Regions from separate parts of the Limnobaculum parvum genome, predicted to be linked through region 2. Evidence: predicted binding sites of a transcription regulator. Region 2 holds the regulator's gene; the other holds the start of a gene.
The links. The regulator LexA, encoded in region 2, represses DNA repair genes until DNA is damaged. The targets are predictions, from matches to a motif close to TNCTGTATGTACATACAGNA.
Positions count from the first base shown of each region.

Region 1 (7,665 bases), 1.1 Mb from region 2:
GGGTTGGGCGAAGTGTTTAACTTTATTTCAAAACTGGGTCCAAGCAAAAGCCGTAATAACTAATCCCAGCAGGGATTAGCCTAAATCTGAATATGAAAAGACACCGGCCTGCAATGCAGGCCGGTGTCTTTTTGTTTCTGTGATATCACGTTGCAGTAATTTTCATAAATCAAACATCGGGCAATGACAAGTAAACAGGAAAGCGTTATATTTTAAAATACATACCGAAGGGTGATATTGACTGATAATAGTGACAATAAAATAACGAGGCTTAAATGAAGAACAAACTGAAACTCACTCTGGTTGGGCTGTTAGCCGCTACTTTGCTACAAACCGCATCAGCAGCGGAGAAAATTACCGTATTCGCTGCTGCATCCTTGACCAATGCGCTGGAAGAAATCGCAACAGACTATCAAAAAAAGAGCGGTGTAGAGGTCACTTCCTCGTTTGCCTCTTCTTCAACGCTAGCCCGTCAAATTGAACAAGGCGCACCGGCAGACATGTTTATCTCTGCTGACCAGCAGTGGATGGATTTTGTTGTTGAAAAGAAACTGATGGATGATAAAACGCGTGTAACCCTATTGGGTAACGATCTGGTTCTGGTTGCCCCGGCTGACAGTCCATTGAAACACGTCAATGTCAGTAAAGTGACTGACTGGTCATCTTTATTGAAAGATGGACGTTTAGCCGTAGGCGACCCCGATCACGTTCCAGCGGGCATCTATACTAAACAAGCATTAACTTTCCTTGGTGTTTGGGATCAACTGTCACCAAAGATGGCGAGAGCAAACAACGTGCGTGCAGCATTAGCGCTGGTTGAACGCGCTGAAGCCCCGTTAGGTATTGTGTATGGGTCTGATGCGGTAGCCAGCAAAAAAGTAAAAATGGTGGGTATTTTCCCTGACGACAGTCACTTACCGGTAGAGTATCCTATGGCGGCGGTAAAAGACCATGCGACCCCGGCAGTGCAGGCGTTTGCTAAATACCTGACTACGCCGGAAGCTTCAGCAGTATTTGAAAAATATGGGTTCAGTCCACGTATTAAATGATGTTATCTCAATATGAGTTAGAAGCGCTGCTGCTCAGCCTTAAAGTGGCTGGAGTGGCCGTGGCCTTCAGTTTACCTGTCGGTATTTTTGTTGCTTGGATTCTGGCGCGCTGCCAGTTTCCTGGTAAAGCATTGCTGGACAGCGTTATTCATCTACCTCTGGTATTGCCACCAGTCGTGATCGGTTATTTACTGCTCATCGGCTTTGGCCGCAAAGGTATTATTGGTGAATGGCTATATCAGTGGTTCGGCTTCAGCTTTACCTTTAGTTGGCGCGGAGCCGCTTTTGCTTCAGCGGTTATAGCTTTTCCCCTGATGGTCAGGGCAATCCGATTGGCGCTTGAAGCGGTGGATACCAAACTGGAACAAGCCGCCAGAACGCTGGGCGCGGGTTTTTGGCGCGTCTTATTTACCGTCACCTTGCCTTTGGCTTTTCCCGGCCTGTTAGCGGGTGTAGTACTGGCTTTTGCCCGATCGCTGGGCGAATTCGGTGCAACCATCACCTTTGTCTCTAATATTCCCGGTGAAACCCGTACTATTCCGTTAGCGATGTATACCCTCATTGAAACGCCCGGCGCAGAAGGGGATGCCGCTCGTCTGTGCATTATAGCCATTTTGTTGTCATTAATATCGTTGCTAATGTCTGAATGGCTGGCGCGCTGGAGTCAACGGAGGCTGAAAGGCTGATGTTAAAGCTAAATTTCAAACAGCGCTTGGGTGCGTTGGAGATGGATGTTGCGGTTGAAGTGCCCGGAGAGGGGATTACCGCAATTTTTGGCTTGTCTGGTGCTGGCAAAACGTCACTGATTAACGCAGTAAGTGGATTAACTCGACCAGACAGCGGCGAAATTATTCTAAACGACAGGGTGTTGGTAGATTGCTCTCGAGGGATTTACCTGCCACCGGAAAAGCGCCGTATCGGTTATGTTTTTCAAGATGCGCGCCTGTTTCCCCATTACAGCACTAAAGGCAACTTGCAGTACGGTATGCAGCCACAAATGCAGCGTCAGTTTGATGATATTGTTGAGCTATTGGGTATTGCTCATCTGCTCAAACGTTTTCCCATCACTTTATCCGGTGGTGAAAAGCAGCGGGTAGCAATTGGTCGTGCTTTATTAACAGCACCTGAATTGTTGTTGATGGACGAACCCTTAGCCTCACTGGATATACCGCGCAAGCGAGAGCTGATCCCTTATCTAGAACGTCTGGCGAAAGATGTGAATATTCCCATATTGTATGTGACCCACAGTATGGAAGAGATTCTGCGACTCGCTGAACAGGTGATCGTGCTGGACAGTGGAAAAGTCAGAGCGGCCGGGGAGCTGGAAAGCGTATGGGCCAGTGATGCGATGGCACCGTGGCGACAGCAGGATGAGCAAAGCAGCGTACTGAATGTGACCTTACTGAAACAGCACGATAAGTATGCGATGAGTGCGTTGGCATTAGGAGAACAGTGCCTGTGGGTTAATCGGGTGGATGTACCACAGGGGCAACGATTACGGGTTCGTATTCATGCGGCGGATGTCTCTTTAGTCTTAACTAAACCACAAGATAGCAGTATCCGTAATGTGTTGGCTGCGGAGGTAACAGAAATTCACCCTTCGGGCGATCGCATTGATGTGAAGCTATTAGTGGGGCAACACGCTATTTGGGCCAGAATTACCCCCTGGGCTCGGGATGAATTACACATTTGCGTAGGGCAGGCACTGTTCGCGCAGGTGAAGAGCGTGTCGATTAGCCGAGAGGCATGGTGATGGTGGCGTGATGTTTTGCGGGTTGGTCGTTCTAATATTTGGCCCGTAAAAGTAAGGAGCTTAGATGGGCAAGGAGTACGGTCGGAAGACATGTTAAGCCACCAGACATTATTTTCAATGAATAAAAGCCTCCAATTGGGAGGCTTTTTTCATCATGACATCACTCTGCTTACTGTTGCAAAACGCGCTCGCGGATAATATTGGCGATGGTTGGCGTCTCGTTTTCTCCGGCTATCAGATCGGCATGCATCTTTACCTCATCACTGCTGTTACCCATTGCGACGCCTAATCCGGCCTGAGACAGCATACTCACATCGTTCAGGTTATCGCCGAATGCGATCACATTATTCATGCTAATTCCCTGAGATTCGACCCATTCACGCAGTCTGTTGCCTTTGCTGTTACCTTGTTGAGTCAGATCTATCTGGTTATGCCATGAGCGTTCACAAGTTAGCCCTAGCTTTTTCTCTACTAGGTTACTGAAGTGATTAAGTAAATCTTCATCATCGCTGGAGGTGGCAAACTTCCATACGTTGTCAGCCTGATTAATCACCGTTTCGAATTTATCCACTTGGAGCATAGTAGGGCGCTGATTCTCCGGCAGGCGAGCGGCCCAAGCATACCAGCGGTCAATGCTGTCATCTTTTTGCTCGAAGGTCATGGCATTATCAATGTACATCAGGCTTTGAATCGGATGATTACGCAGTAGTTGAACTACCTGAGTTGCCTGAGATTTTGTTAGCGGCGTTCCGGACAGAACCTGCTGCTTTTGATAGTGATAGGTGTAGGTACCATTACAGCAAATAGCCGGTGTATCCAGTTGCAAAGCCTGATAGAAGGGGTGAATGGCTACATGATGGCGTCCGGTAACAATAACCACTTTGACTCCTTGCTGACGAGCAAGCGCAAGGGTATCCAACGATTCCTGCAAAATCTGTTTTTGCGAAGTGAGTAAAGTACCGTCTAGGTCGAGCGCAATAATCTGATATTTCATGGCGGCTAATTGTCTGTTGTTGATACGGTTGGCGGGAGATGAAGTGCTAATTCGAGCATAAAACCAGCATATTATCAAAGTTTAATTCCATACTGTTGATATCTGCGGTTTGTAACACGTTGGTTACCAAATCAGGTTACCATGATGATAGGAAAATCTTACAGTGAAAGAAAATGAAGGTAATAGTAGGTTGAAAAGTCATCAAAAAACACGCAAGCAAAATTTTTTTCAATTATTTATTAAGAATAAATCGCTGGTAAACAGGGTAAAAAAAAATTTAGCGGGGATGTTTTTCTCGGCGTTTCTGAAAAAGGCACCTGACGCAATGCAGCAGTATTAGTAGGGAAATTTTACTTATCCACTATTCCTGTGGATAACCTTGTGCATTAACGTTAGAAAAATCATCTCATCCCAGCCCTGATGCGGCTCTTCCAGTTTTTGTTTGCATTCTCAGCGCTGGTGAAAAAGTATTAAATATCATTTAGTTATCTAAAATCAAGTGGCTGATATAGGACAGGAAATGCGGCAGTGGATATGATTGAAAAAATGTGTCGATTTGAAGAATGTCAACTCGTTTTTGGGGATAAATGACATTTCTATAGCTTGACTATTAGCCCTTCTGGATATACTTCCCTTTATGAAAAAATAGTTGTTTAAAATTATGCGGTTACTAAAATTAGGTTTTTACTGGTTTAATATACAGTATAATGGGAGTGGTAAAAAGCTGTCCAGCTCCACATAATAGAAATTGCGATCTCTATCGGACATTCTTTTCAGATAGCTAATCTTTCAATTCAGGCAGCGTGAATCATGAGCAAAACATTCAAATTAAACTCGGCTTTTCAGCCCGCCGGCGATCAACCGGAGGCTATTAGGCGGTTGACTGAGGGATTGGAAGATGGATTAGCTCACCAAACGTTACTTGGGGTAACCGGATCCGGTAAAACGTTTACCATCGCCAACGTCATTGCCCAGTTGGAAAGGCCTACCATGATTCTGGCACCGAATAAGACGCTGGCCGCTCAGCTGTATGGGGAAATGAAAGCCTTCTTTCCTGAAAATTCGGTGGAGTATTTCGTCTCTTACTATGATTATTATCAGCCAGAAGCTTATGTTCCCAGCTCGGATACTTTCATTGAGAAAGATGCCTCGATTAACGAACATATTGAACAGATGCGACTGTCGGCGACCAAAGCTTTGTTGGAGCGACGGGATGTGGTTCTGGTGGCTTCGGTTTCCGCCATTTATGGTCTGGGCGATCCCGATGCCTACCTGAAAATGATGTTGCACCTGACGCGCGGCATGATCATCGATCAGCGTTCGATTTTGCAACGATTGGCCGAATTGCAATATACCCGCAACGATCAGGTATTCCAGCGCAGTACTTTCCGGGTGCGCGGTGAAGTGATTGATATTTTCCCTGCGGAGTCGGACGAGTATGCCCTGCGTATTGAATTGTTTGATGATGAAGTAGAACGCCTGTCGGTTTTTGACCCGCTGACCGGTCAGGTTCAGCAGGTGGTTCCCCGTTTTACTATCTATCCTAAAACGCACTATGTCACACCGCGTGAACGCATTCTGGAAGCTATCGAAGGCATCAAGGTTGAGCTGGCCGATCGTCGGCGAATGCTACTGGCCAATGATAAGCTGGTGGAAGAGCAGCGCTTGAGCCAACGAACCCAGTTTGATATTGAGATGATGAATGAGCTGGGTTATTGCTCCGGCATCGAAAACTACTCACGCTATTTGTCGGGGCGTGGAGAAGGCGCACCGCCGCCAACCCTGTTCGATTACTTACCGGCTGATGGCCTGTTGGTGATTGATGAGTCCCACGTAACCGTGCCTCAATTAGGTGGTATGTATCGCGGTGACAGAGCGCGTAAAGAGACGTTGGTAGAATATGGCTTCCGTTTGCCTTCAGCGTTAGACAACCGCCCCCTGCGTTTTGAAGAGTTTGAGCAACTGGCTCCGCAGACTATTTATGTGTCCGCCACCCCAGGAAATTACGAGCTGGAGAAATCCGGTGGAGAAATTATCGATCAGGTGGTACGTCCTACGGGGCTGTTGGACCCACTGATTGAGGTGCGCCCCGTTGCTACTCAGGTGGATGACTTACTGTCTGAAATTCGTATTCGGGTGGAGAAGAATGAGCGGGTGTTGGTGACTACGCTAACCAAACGGATGGCGGAAGATTTGACTGAGTATCTGGAAGAGCACGGGGAGCGGGTGCGCTATCTACACTCAGATATTGATACCGTTGAGCGAGTAGAGATTATCCGCGATTTGCGTCTGGGTGAGTTTGATGTACTGGTGGGTATCAACCTACTACGTGAAGGTCTGGATATGCCAGAGGTGTCATTAGTGGCTATTCTGGATGCGGATAAAGAAGGGTTCCTGCGTTCCGAACGTTCACTGATTCAGACCATTGGTCGTGCGGCACGTAATTTAAACGGCAAAGCGATTCTCTACGGCGATAGAGTCACTAAGTCGATGGCAAAAGCCATTGATGAAACAGAACGTCGTAGAGCGCGGCAGATAGCGTATAACGAGGCCAATGGCATTGTTCCGCAGGGGCTGAATAAGTCTATCGAGGATATTCTGGAGCTGGGTCAGGGGCTGGGGACACTGAAACATGCCAAAGGCCGTGGTAAGAAGAAAGCGGCAGAGTCAGAGGCAGATTACACTGCACTGACGCCGCAGGCGTTAGATAAAAAGATTCGCGAGCTGGAAGGTAAAATGTATCAACATGCGCAGAATCTTGAGTTTGAAGAGGCGGCTCAGTTACGGGATGTATTGCAGAAACTGCGGGAGCAGTTTATTGCGATATCGTGATGCGGTTTTTGATTATTTTGAAATAGCATTAAGGAGCGTCAGGAGGGTAACTCCAGACCACCTTAGGGCTCAGTCGAAAGGGTATAATTGCTTGATATTTGAGAACGTCGGCTAAGTCCGACGTTCTCAATGATGTAAGATTCAGAGGCGGCCAATCGGCCGCCTCTATGTTTATCTAAAATGTCGGAACCCGCCAACGCGACCTTGGAATCCATGAGACAGGTTCCCCCGATCGAATTGGTGCACATTTTCCATGCGGTTTCCACCGCCCTGGAATTGCCCACCGCCTAAACGACCGCCGCCAATGTTTTGATTAACATTTTGACGATCTTGAATGCGATTTTGTCGGTTTTGTTGGAAATTATCTCGGTTGATATCAGGAGAAGATGAGTAGCTACGATCTTCTGTACGCTGATTGGCGCGGGTACGGGCCTGCTGGTCGCGGTCTACACCTGAGTTAGAAGGTGGAGTGACTTGCTTAAGCTGACCGTTTGACTGTACTTGCTGCCAACCCTGACCTTTATCATAGCGATAAACATGACCGTCTTTACCGGCGTAGAAGCCATTATCGGTATTGACGTGTCCGCCGTGGGTAACTTGCCCGGTGCTGGCATCATAGTGTACATAGCCGGAACCATGTGCATCACCAGCGATACCTTGGCTGTTAAACGCGCGGGCAGACGTTGCGCCCTGATCGGTGCGGGTGGCAACATGGGCACTGTCGGTTACACGACCGGTACGCGCATTAACGCTGGTTCGGTTGTTGGCTCCAATGGCATTTCCGGTATCCGGATTAGCGATAGCTGCACCATGAGAAGCAACGGCTCTGCCAGTTTGTGGGTTATAGCGAACGTTGCCTGCAACCCCTGATTTGATTCCGGTGTAATCATTGGTATTACGGGCAGCATAGCCGTAACCATGAGTGCCAGTGGCCTGATTGTAGAAACTGCCTCTGACGCCCGTACCGTAGTTTCCGGTCCATGGATTCGACCAGTTAGTACGAACGCCTTGTGCAACGGTATTTCCCCAGCGGCCAT
Region 1 is NZ_CP029185.2:2,155,040-2,162,704, reverse strand. It holds gene HYN51_RS08950 (AcrZ family multidrug efflux pump-associated protein) at 1-63, shown strand, start outside; gene modA (molybdate ABC transporter substrate-binding protein) at 276-1,049, shown strand; gene modB (molybdate ABC transporter permease subunit) at 1,046-1,735, shown strand; gene modC (molybdenum ABC transporter ATP-binding protein ModC) at 1,735-2,802, shown strand; gene HYN51_RS08930 (pyridoxal phosphatase) at 2,972-3,796, opposite strand; gene uvrB (excinuclease ABC subunit UvrB) at 4,607-6,628, shown strand; gene HYN51_RS08920 (hypothetical protein) at 6,800-7,665, opposite strand, start outside.
Region 1: the regulator LexA is predicted to act here: its motif matches at 4,482-4,501, upstream of uvrB (excinuclease ABC subunit UvrB).

Region 2 (7,665 bases):
TCGGTGTTAACCAGTTTGGTCTTGGGGTTTCTATCGGATCGATAGACTCTCTCCAGTTTGGTACATTTTGGTTCAGGTAGGTCATTAAGGGGATGGGTTCACCAAAGTTCACATAGCCTAATCCCAAATTACGTAACTTACGCATGGTACGTATTACCTGCCAGAGGTTCTCTTTCTCTTTGGTCGCGCCACGGAGTTCATTGGCGTAAGTACCCACTTCCATCACGTGCTCATAACCGATGTACACGGGTACAACAGTGATAGGGCGGTTGCCGCCGCGCAGCATCGCCTGAATGGTCATTGAAAGCGTACCGGTTTTCGGTTCCAGCAATCGGCCTGTACGTGAACGCCCACCTTCAACAAAGTATTCAACGGAATAACCACGGCTGAATAATTCGCCCAAGTATTCACGGAACACCGTAGAGTAAAGCTTGTTGCCTTTAAACGTTCGGCGAATAAAGAATGCTCCCAGCCGACGGAAAATAGGACCCGCTGGCCAGAAGTTGAGGTTGATACCGGCAGCAATGTGCGGTGGTACCAGTCCTTGATGATAGAGCACATAGGAGAGCAGAAGATAGTCCATATGACTACGATGGCTTGGTGCATAGACAATACCATGACCATCCTGTGCTAACTGACGAACGCGTTCGGCGTTATGGACATGGATACCTTGATAAAGTCGGTTCCATGTCCAACTGAGCACCCGATCAGTGACTCGCAGCGTTTCATAGGTAAAGTTAGCTGCAATCTCTTCCATCATCTCGACGGCGTTTTGTTTGGCTTTAGTCAGCGATATCTTCTTTGATGCAGCCTCTTCCTCAACCGCTTTTTCAATGGCTTTTGAGGTCAGTAATTTATTGAACAGATCCTGACGCATCGGCAACTTTGGTCCGGTTGCGGCAAGGCGCTGTCTGGCAAAGTGCATACGGGCAACGCGAGCCAGCTTTTGGGCTATGGTCTTATCGGTACCGTGCTCATTCGCCATATAACGTAATGAAACAGTTTGGGAAAAGCGTACAAAACTGTCGCGGCCTAACCACAACACCACGAAAAATTTCTGAATTCCGTTAAACAGTTGAAGGCGAGGAGCGTCATGGCTTTCATGACCTTCGCGACCAGGAGAGCGACCAAACATCACGGAGACTGGAATCATCTGGATATCCAGATCGGGATGATTGCGGTGCAGGTCCAGATAATCGTGAAATAGCTTTATTGACTCTTCTTTTGGGGCGTAATAGCTGAAAACCCGTGGGCCTTCATGAATAAAAACATAACGGGGCAGTAGCTGACCATCAATCTCATAAGGTTCTAATGGGTCGGGTAATTCCTGAGCCAAACACTGTCCACGTAGGGTTAACAGGTCTGCTTTTGAGTTATAGGGCAGGACATACAATATTGGGCGTGTGGTATCTAATCCCAGTTCAGCAATGGGATCAGAAGGAATACACTTGCTACGAACCAGCATTTTTATAGGTATATTCAATAGCTTATAGTAAAGTTTACGCCAACCAGACATAAATATTTCGAGCCTCATATAGATAACGAGTCGCCAGAATACCAGAACTCGGCGCGATCTGTGATGATGTGATGAATGATTATTGCTAAAATTGGGCAGAATTTTTTTGAGGATTGATGAATGAACCAAGTGACAGGGCTTACTCGTATCATTAAAGCAGCAGGATATTCATGGGGTGGCTTACAGGCCGCCTGGAAAAATGAAGCTGCTTTTCGTCAGGAAATTGTGCTGCTGCTGGTGGCCATTATTCTCGCCAGTTGGTTGGATGTCACCCTCGTTGAACGAATCTTGCTGATTGGTTCGGTGGTATTGATTGTGGGTTTTGAAATTATCAATAGTGCGATTGAAGCGGTCGTTGACCGTATAGGTACCGAACACCATGAGCTTTCGGGTCGGGCGAAGGACATGGGATCTGCGGCTGTACTGATTATGATATTACTGGCGCTGTTTGTCTGGGTTTCTGTGCTTTGGAGTCATTTTTCTCGATATATCTCGTAAATATGAAATATGAAGGTTTTCATCTAGCGGATACCTGTATATACTCACAGCATAACTGTATAAAAAAACAGGGTAAGGGAATCGAAAAATGAAAGCATTAACCGCTAGACAGCAACAAATTTATGACCTGATTCGCGATCATATCAATCAGTCAGGGATGCCGCCGACTCGTGCAGAGATTGCCCAAACCTTAGGGTTTAAGTCACCCAATGCGGCAGAAGAACATTTGAAAGCTTTAGCTCGTAAAGGGGTGATTGAGATCATTAATGGGGCATCTAGGGGGATTCGTCTGCTGCTGGAAACGGAAGATGTAGGCCTCCCGTTAATTGGTCGAGTCGCCGCAGGTGAACCTTTACTGGCTCAGGAACATGTGGAAAGTCATTATCAGATCGATCCGGCGCTGTTCAGGCCGCACGCTGACTTTTTACTGCGCGTTAGCGGCATGTCAATGAAAGATATTGGTATTATGGATGGCGATCTGCTTGCGGTGCATAAAACTCAGGATGTACGTAACGGCCAAGTGGTGGTTGCACGTATTGATGATGAAGTCACGGTTAAGCGTCTGAAAAAACAAGGTAATGTTGTTGAGTTACTGCCTGAAAATGAAGAGTTTTCACCCATAGTGGTTGATCTGCGTGAGCAGAGCCTAACCATTGAAGGGCTTGCAGTGGGTGTTATTCGTAACGGCGACTGGATGTAATTAAGCAATATCCAAAAATTAGATATTGGCTGATGTGAAAACGGATAGCGAATATAGCAGAAAATCAAAAAGCGCCTTAGGGCGCTTTTTGATTTTCTGTCCCTTTGAGCGAGGCTCAATACGCACCGACGTTAAGTCCAAATGGCCTTCCGATCGAGCACAAAGCAAATATTATTTCTATTTTTAAGGAGGTGAAATAGAAAGGATAATTAAAATGGATTAATAGTTAATGTATTATTTATTAGCACATTGTGAACAAATACCATGAGTTTCCAGTACGCTATGCTGAATCGTGAAGTGACTTTTTTCCGCCAGTTCTTTCAATCGTTGATCTATACCTTCTGCGTGATGCTCGGTCACTAATCCACAGCTATCACAAATGAACAATGCAGAAGTGTGCAGCGGCTCACCTACATGATGGCAAACTACATAGCTATTGGTGGATTCGATTTTATGAATAAAGCCCTGCTCAAGTAAAAAGTCGAGTGCGCGATAGACCGTAGGGGGTTTGGCTTGAGGTTCAGCGACACGCAGCAGATCTAATAAGTCATAGGCGCTGATAGCATTCTTTTGTTCCGCCATTAGGCGTAACACCAGACAACGCTGAGGAGTTAAACGCACTGCTCGCTGATCGCACAGCTTTTGGGCTTTTGTCAGCATAGACTCAATATTGGCTGATTTCATTGGTATCTCTGTTATTCACAATCCTGATAATGATTCTACCATGCTTAATAAAGAACGCCGATAGCATATCCCTCAACCGAATAATCGTGGGAAGGGCGATAACAACAGTTGCCGTTTCTATGGTAAAATGTCGGTAATCATCCCGCCGAACCCCATGCTGGTATCGCGTTCGTCGATCAAGAAAACTATCTGGTAGCCGCTAATTTCTTTATGAATTCTGATAAATCAATACAATACCCCATGCAGCGCTTTTCCGTTGCCCCGATGCTCGACTGGACCGATCGCCATTGTCGCTATTTCCACCGCTTATTAAGCGGGCAAACGCTGCTGTATACCGAAATGGTCACTACCGGCGCGATCCTGTTTGGCAAGGGAGATTATCTGGCATACAGCCGGCAAGAGCAGCCGGTTGCGTTGCAGCTAGGGGGGAGTGAACCTCAGGCGCTGGCGGAATGCGCTAAGCGCGCGGAAGAATTGGGCTATAGCGAGATTAACCTGAATGCTGGCTGTCCTTCCGATCGGGTGCAAAACGGACGTTTTGGCGCTTGCCTAATGGCGGAACCTGAACTGGTGGCTGAATGTGTCAGTGCAATGAAGCAGGCGGTTTCCATACCGGTAACGGTAAAAACACGAATTGGGATTGATGACTCTGATAACTATGAGTTTTTGCAGCGTTTTATTTCCGTTGTTTCAGAGCGGGGCGGTTGTGATAACTTCACGCTTCATGCGCGCAAAGCCTGGTTATCAGGTTTAAGTCCAAAAGAGAATCGGGAGATTCCACCGCTGGATTACTCTCGAGTCTATTTGGTTAAGCAAGAGTTCCCTCATTTGACCGTTGCCATTAACGGTGGCATTAAAACGTTGGAAGAAGCGAAGGTTCATCTGCAACATGTTGATGGCGTGATGATGGGGCGTGAAGCCTATCAGAACCCGGGGATACTAGCGCGAGTTGATAGTGAACTCTTTGGTATCGAACGGGAAATCCCTCAGGCCGCTGCGGTAATTGAGGCGATGTATCCTTACATTGAGCAGGAGCTCTCTAAAGGCACTTATTTAGGACATATCACCCGCCATATGCTGGGACTGTTTCAAGGGATCCCCGGCGCGCGTCAGTTCCGCCGGCATTTAAGTGAGAATGCGCATAAAGCCGGAGCGGATGTTGAAGTATTGCGACAGGCACTGGCGATGGTGACGGAGAAATCCAGTTAAGTTTGTTCTAAATCCAAATAGTAAAAAGCTTCTATGACAGAGTCCCTTAGACTGCGGACTGACTTACTCAACGGGCATCAATGGATATTCCGGCCGTAATGACAATTATGCGTATGTCATCATTGAGCCCGGCCGGAAAACCATCTTTAATGCAACTATTACGTTTTTTTTGGTTTTATCACGGAACGACTTACTCGTGTCCCGCCAGATTTCTTGGGCGGTATGGTGCTTCCAGTCTCGCCACCTCTTCATCACTCAACGTTAATGACAGGGCAGCGACGGCATCATCCAGATGGTGCGGTTTAGATGCACCAATAATTGGGGATGTCACCACTTTACGGTGCCTTACCCAAGCCAATGCTATCTGTGCAGGAGGAACGCCGCGGGCGGTGGCGACCTGTTCTACCGCGCTAACGATGGCATCTTCTTCTGCCTGATGGTTGTACCAATGATGTGCTGGCGTATCGGTGGTTGCCCGAATAGTTTGATTCTTTCTGGATCCAGTTAATACGCCGCGCGCCAGTGGCGACCACGGTGTGACGGCAATTCCCATCTCTTCGCACAAAGGCAACATTTCTCGCTCTTCTTCGCGATATATCAGGTTGTAGTGATTCTGCATTGAGACGAATTTGGCCAGCCCATGCTGCTCTTGTAGGGATAACATCCGCATAAACTGCCAGGCATGCATTGAAGATGCGCCGATGTATCTGGCTTTGCCGGAGCGTACGACGGTATCTAGCGCTTCAACGGTTTCTTCAATTGAGGTTTCAGGATCGAAACGATGGATGATATACAGATCGATATAGTCGGTTCCTAGGCGCTTCAGTGAGGCATCAATACTTTTCAGAATATGCTTACGGGACAGGCCTCGATCGTTAGGGTTATCGCTCATTGGGTTAAACACTTTGGTGGCGATAACCACATCGTCTCGGGGAACCATCTTCAACAGCGTTTTACCTAAAACGTCTTCGCTGGCGCCAAGGGAATACATATCTGCGGTATCAAAAAAGTTGATGCCGAGGTCCAATGCTTTTTTGATAAAGGGCCGGGTACCATTTTCATCTAATACCCATTCCCGCCATTCTGGGCTGCCATATGTCATACAGCCTAGACAGATAGGGGAAACTTTGATGCCTGTAGAACCAAAACGGACGTATTTCATTTGGGATCTCCTGTTGTATCAGTAATCATGTAACTGCTGTTGCAGTAGCCATCAATTTTCTTATCAATCACTAGCAGACAACTTTGCAATTCAGCTAGTCGGTCTTGAACTTGTTGACGGTGATGTTCCAGCAACTGTCGACGTAGATCGGCAGTGCTATCACCCTGACTCACCATCTCGGCATACTGCTGCATATCGCGCAGAGGCATACCTGTGGTTCTCAATTTGCTGAGAAACTCAATGCGATCCAGTACTCGTTGGTCATAATTTCTTTGTCCGCTGCTATCCCGATAAACTACCGGGAGCAACCCGATACGTTCGTAATATCGAAGCGTATGGGGAGATAAGCCGGTCTTTTTCGCCAGTGTGCCAATTTTCATATAACACGCCTTTTACGGATAAGAGGAATCACCTTAAGGGCTAGAGTGCACTCTAAGTCAAGCAGAATCATTTTTTGTTAGCTATTTTCCGACAGGAAAAACAAGAGGAAGGGTACGGCATGCTTCAGCACCATACCCTGAGGGAAATTAGTAAATACTTACAACAACATGCATATTATTATCCAGACAGCGCTGGTAAAAACTTATCAGTTCTTTTAATGCCTGCTCTAATTCAGCATACAGCGAATCTTTAGGTTCTGAAGTCCAGATATCAGGATAGATCTCCGAGTCGCTCAATAGTTGAGGATCAAATCGGGATTTCAACCAAACTAAATCGATCTGTTTCAGGGCGGTAATTATCGGAGGGAGTTCATTATTTCCTATGGCGGCAATAAAGTTCTCTTCATCCAGTATATGAATACCAACAACGGCATCGCTCAATGGATCATCTTCCCTAGGCTCGCTAGCGGAGCAGCCAGTCAATATAAAATGCAGACCATCCCACATTTTTCCGATGTCCAGCGTGTCGTTGTGTTCCTCCAGCTCTTCCAGTTCATCAACCAGATCGACTTCATCAAGATCTATCAGGTGGTTCAGGCCATCTTCATCAATGGCCATATAGCAGGCTTGTATTCCCATTATGGATATCCATTCGTTAGTCAGTATTATTGTGCTTTATTCTTCTTTATTCATCAGGGGATTAACAGACAGGACCCTGATGTTATTCGGCTTTCCAATGCCTGATGAGCCCGAACTGCCTCTTTAAGCGGGAATTTCTGTTCTGGTGCTACGTCCACATTAATGGCACCACTGGCGATCATGGAAAACAGTTCATTCGCCGCATGTTGTAATAGCTGTTTCGTGGTGATGTAGTGGCCCAGTGACGGTCGAGTAACATATAACCCGCCTTTTTGATTGAGAATGCCTAAATCCACACCGGTAACCGGGCCGGAGGCATTACCAAAACTGACCATCAATCCGTGTGGACGCAAACAATCCAGCGAGGCGAGCCAGGTTGATTTACCCACTGAGTCATAGACCACATTCACTTTTTCACCGTCAGTCAGTTCTGAAACACGTTTGGCAATGTCCTCTTCCTGATAGTTAATCGTGGCCCAGGCCCCATCCTTCTTAGCTTGCACCGCTTTTTCAGCAGAACCTACGGTACCGATGAGCTTAACGCCCAGCGCTTTTGCCCACTGACAGGCAATTTTACCTACACCACCGGCAGCAGCGTGAAATAAAATGGTTTCTCCCGGTTTTACCTGATAGGTCATATGCAGTAAATAATAAACCGTTAACCCTTTCAAGAAGGAAGCCGCCGCCTGTTCAAATGAGATAGCATCCGGGAGTTTGGCCACTTTATCCGCCGCTACGCAGTGGACATCGCTATAAGCCCCTAATGGAGATTGGGCATAGACCACCCGATCGCCAACGTTAATGTGTGTTACTCCGGCACCCACTTTTTCTACGATACCTGCGGCTTCGGTACCTAATCCTGAGGGGAGAGACGGTG
Region 2 is NZ_CP029185.2:3,278,784-3,286,448, reverse strand. It holds gene plsB (glycerol-3-phosphate 1-O-acyltransferase PlsB) at 1-1,516, opposite strand, end outside; gene HYN51_RS13740 (diacylglycerol kinase) at 1,637-2,014, shown strand; gene lexA (transcriptional repressor LexA) at 2,103-2,714, shown strand; gene zur (zinc uptake transcriptional repressor Zur) at 2,949-3,398, opposite strand; gene dusA (tRNA dihydrouridine(20/20a) synthase DusA) at 3,609-4,607, shown strand; gene HYN51_RS13720 (aldo/keto reductase) at 4,798-5,769, opposite strand; gene HYN51_RS13715 (MerR family transcriptional regulator) at 5,766-6,149, opposite strand; gene HYN51_RS13710 (YfbM family protein) at 6,297-6,788, opposite strand; gene HYN51_RS13705 (quinone oxidoreductase) at 6,842-7,665, opposite strand, start outside.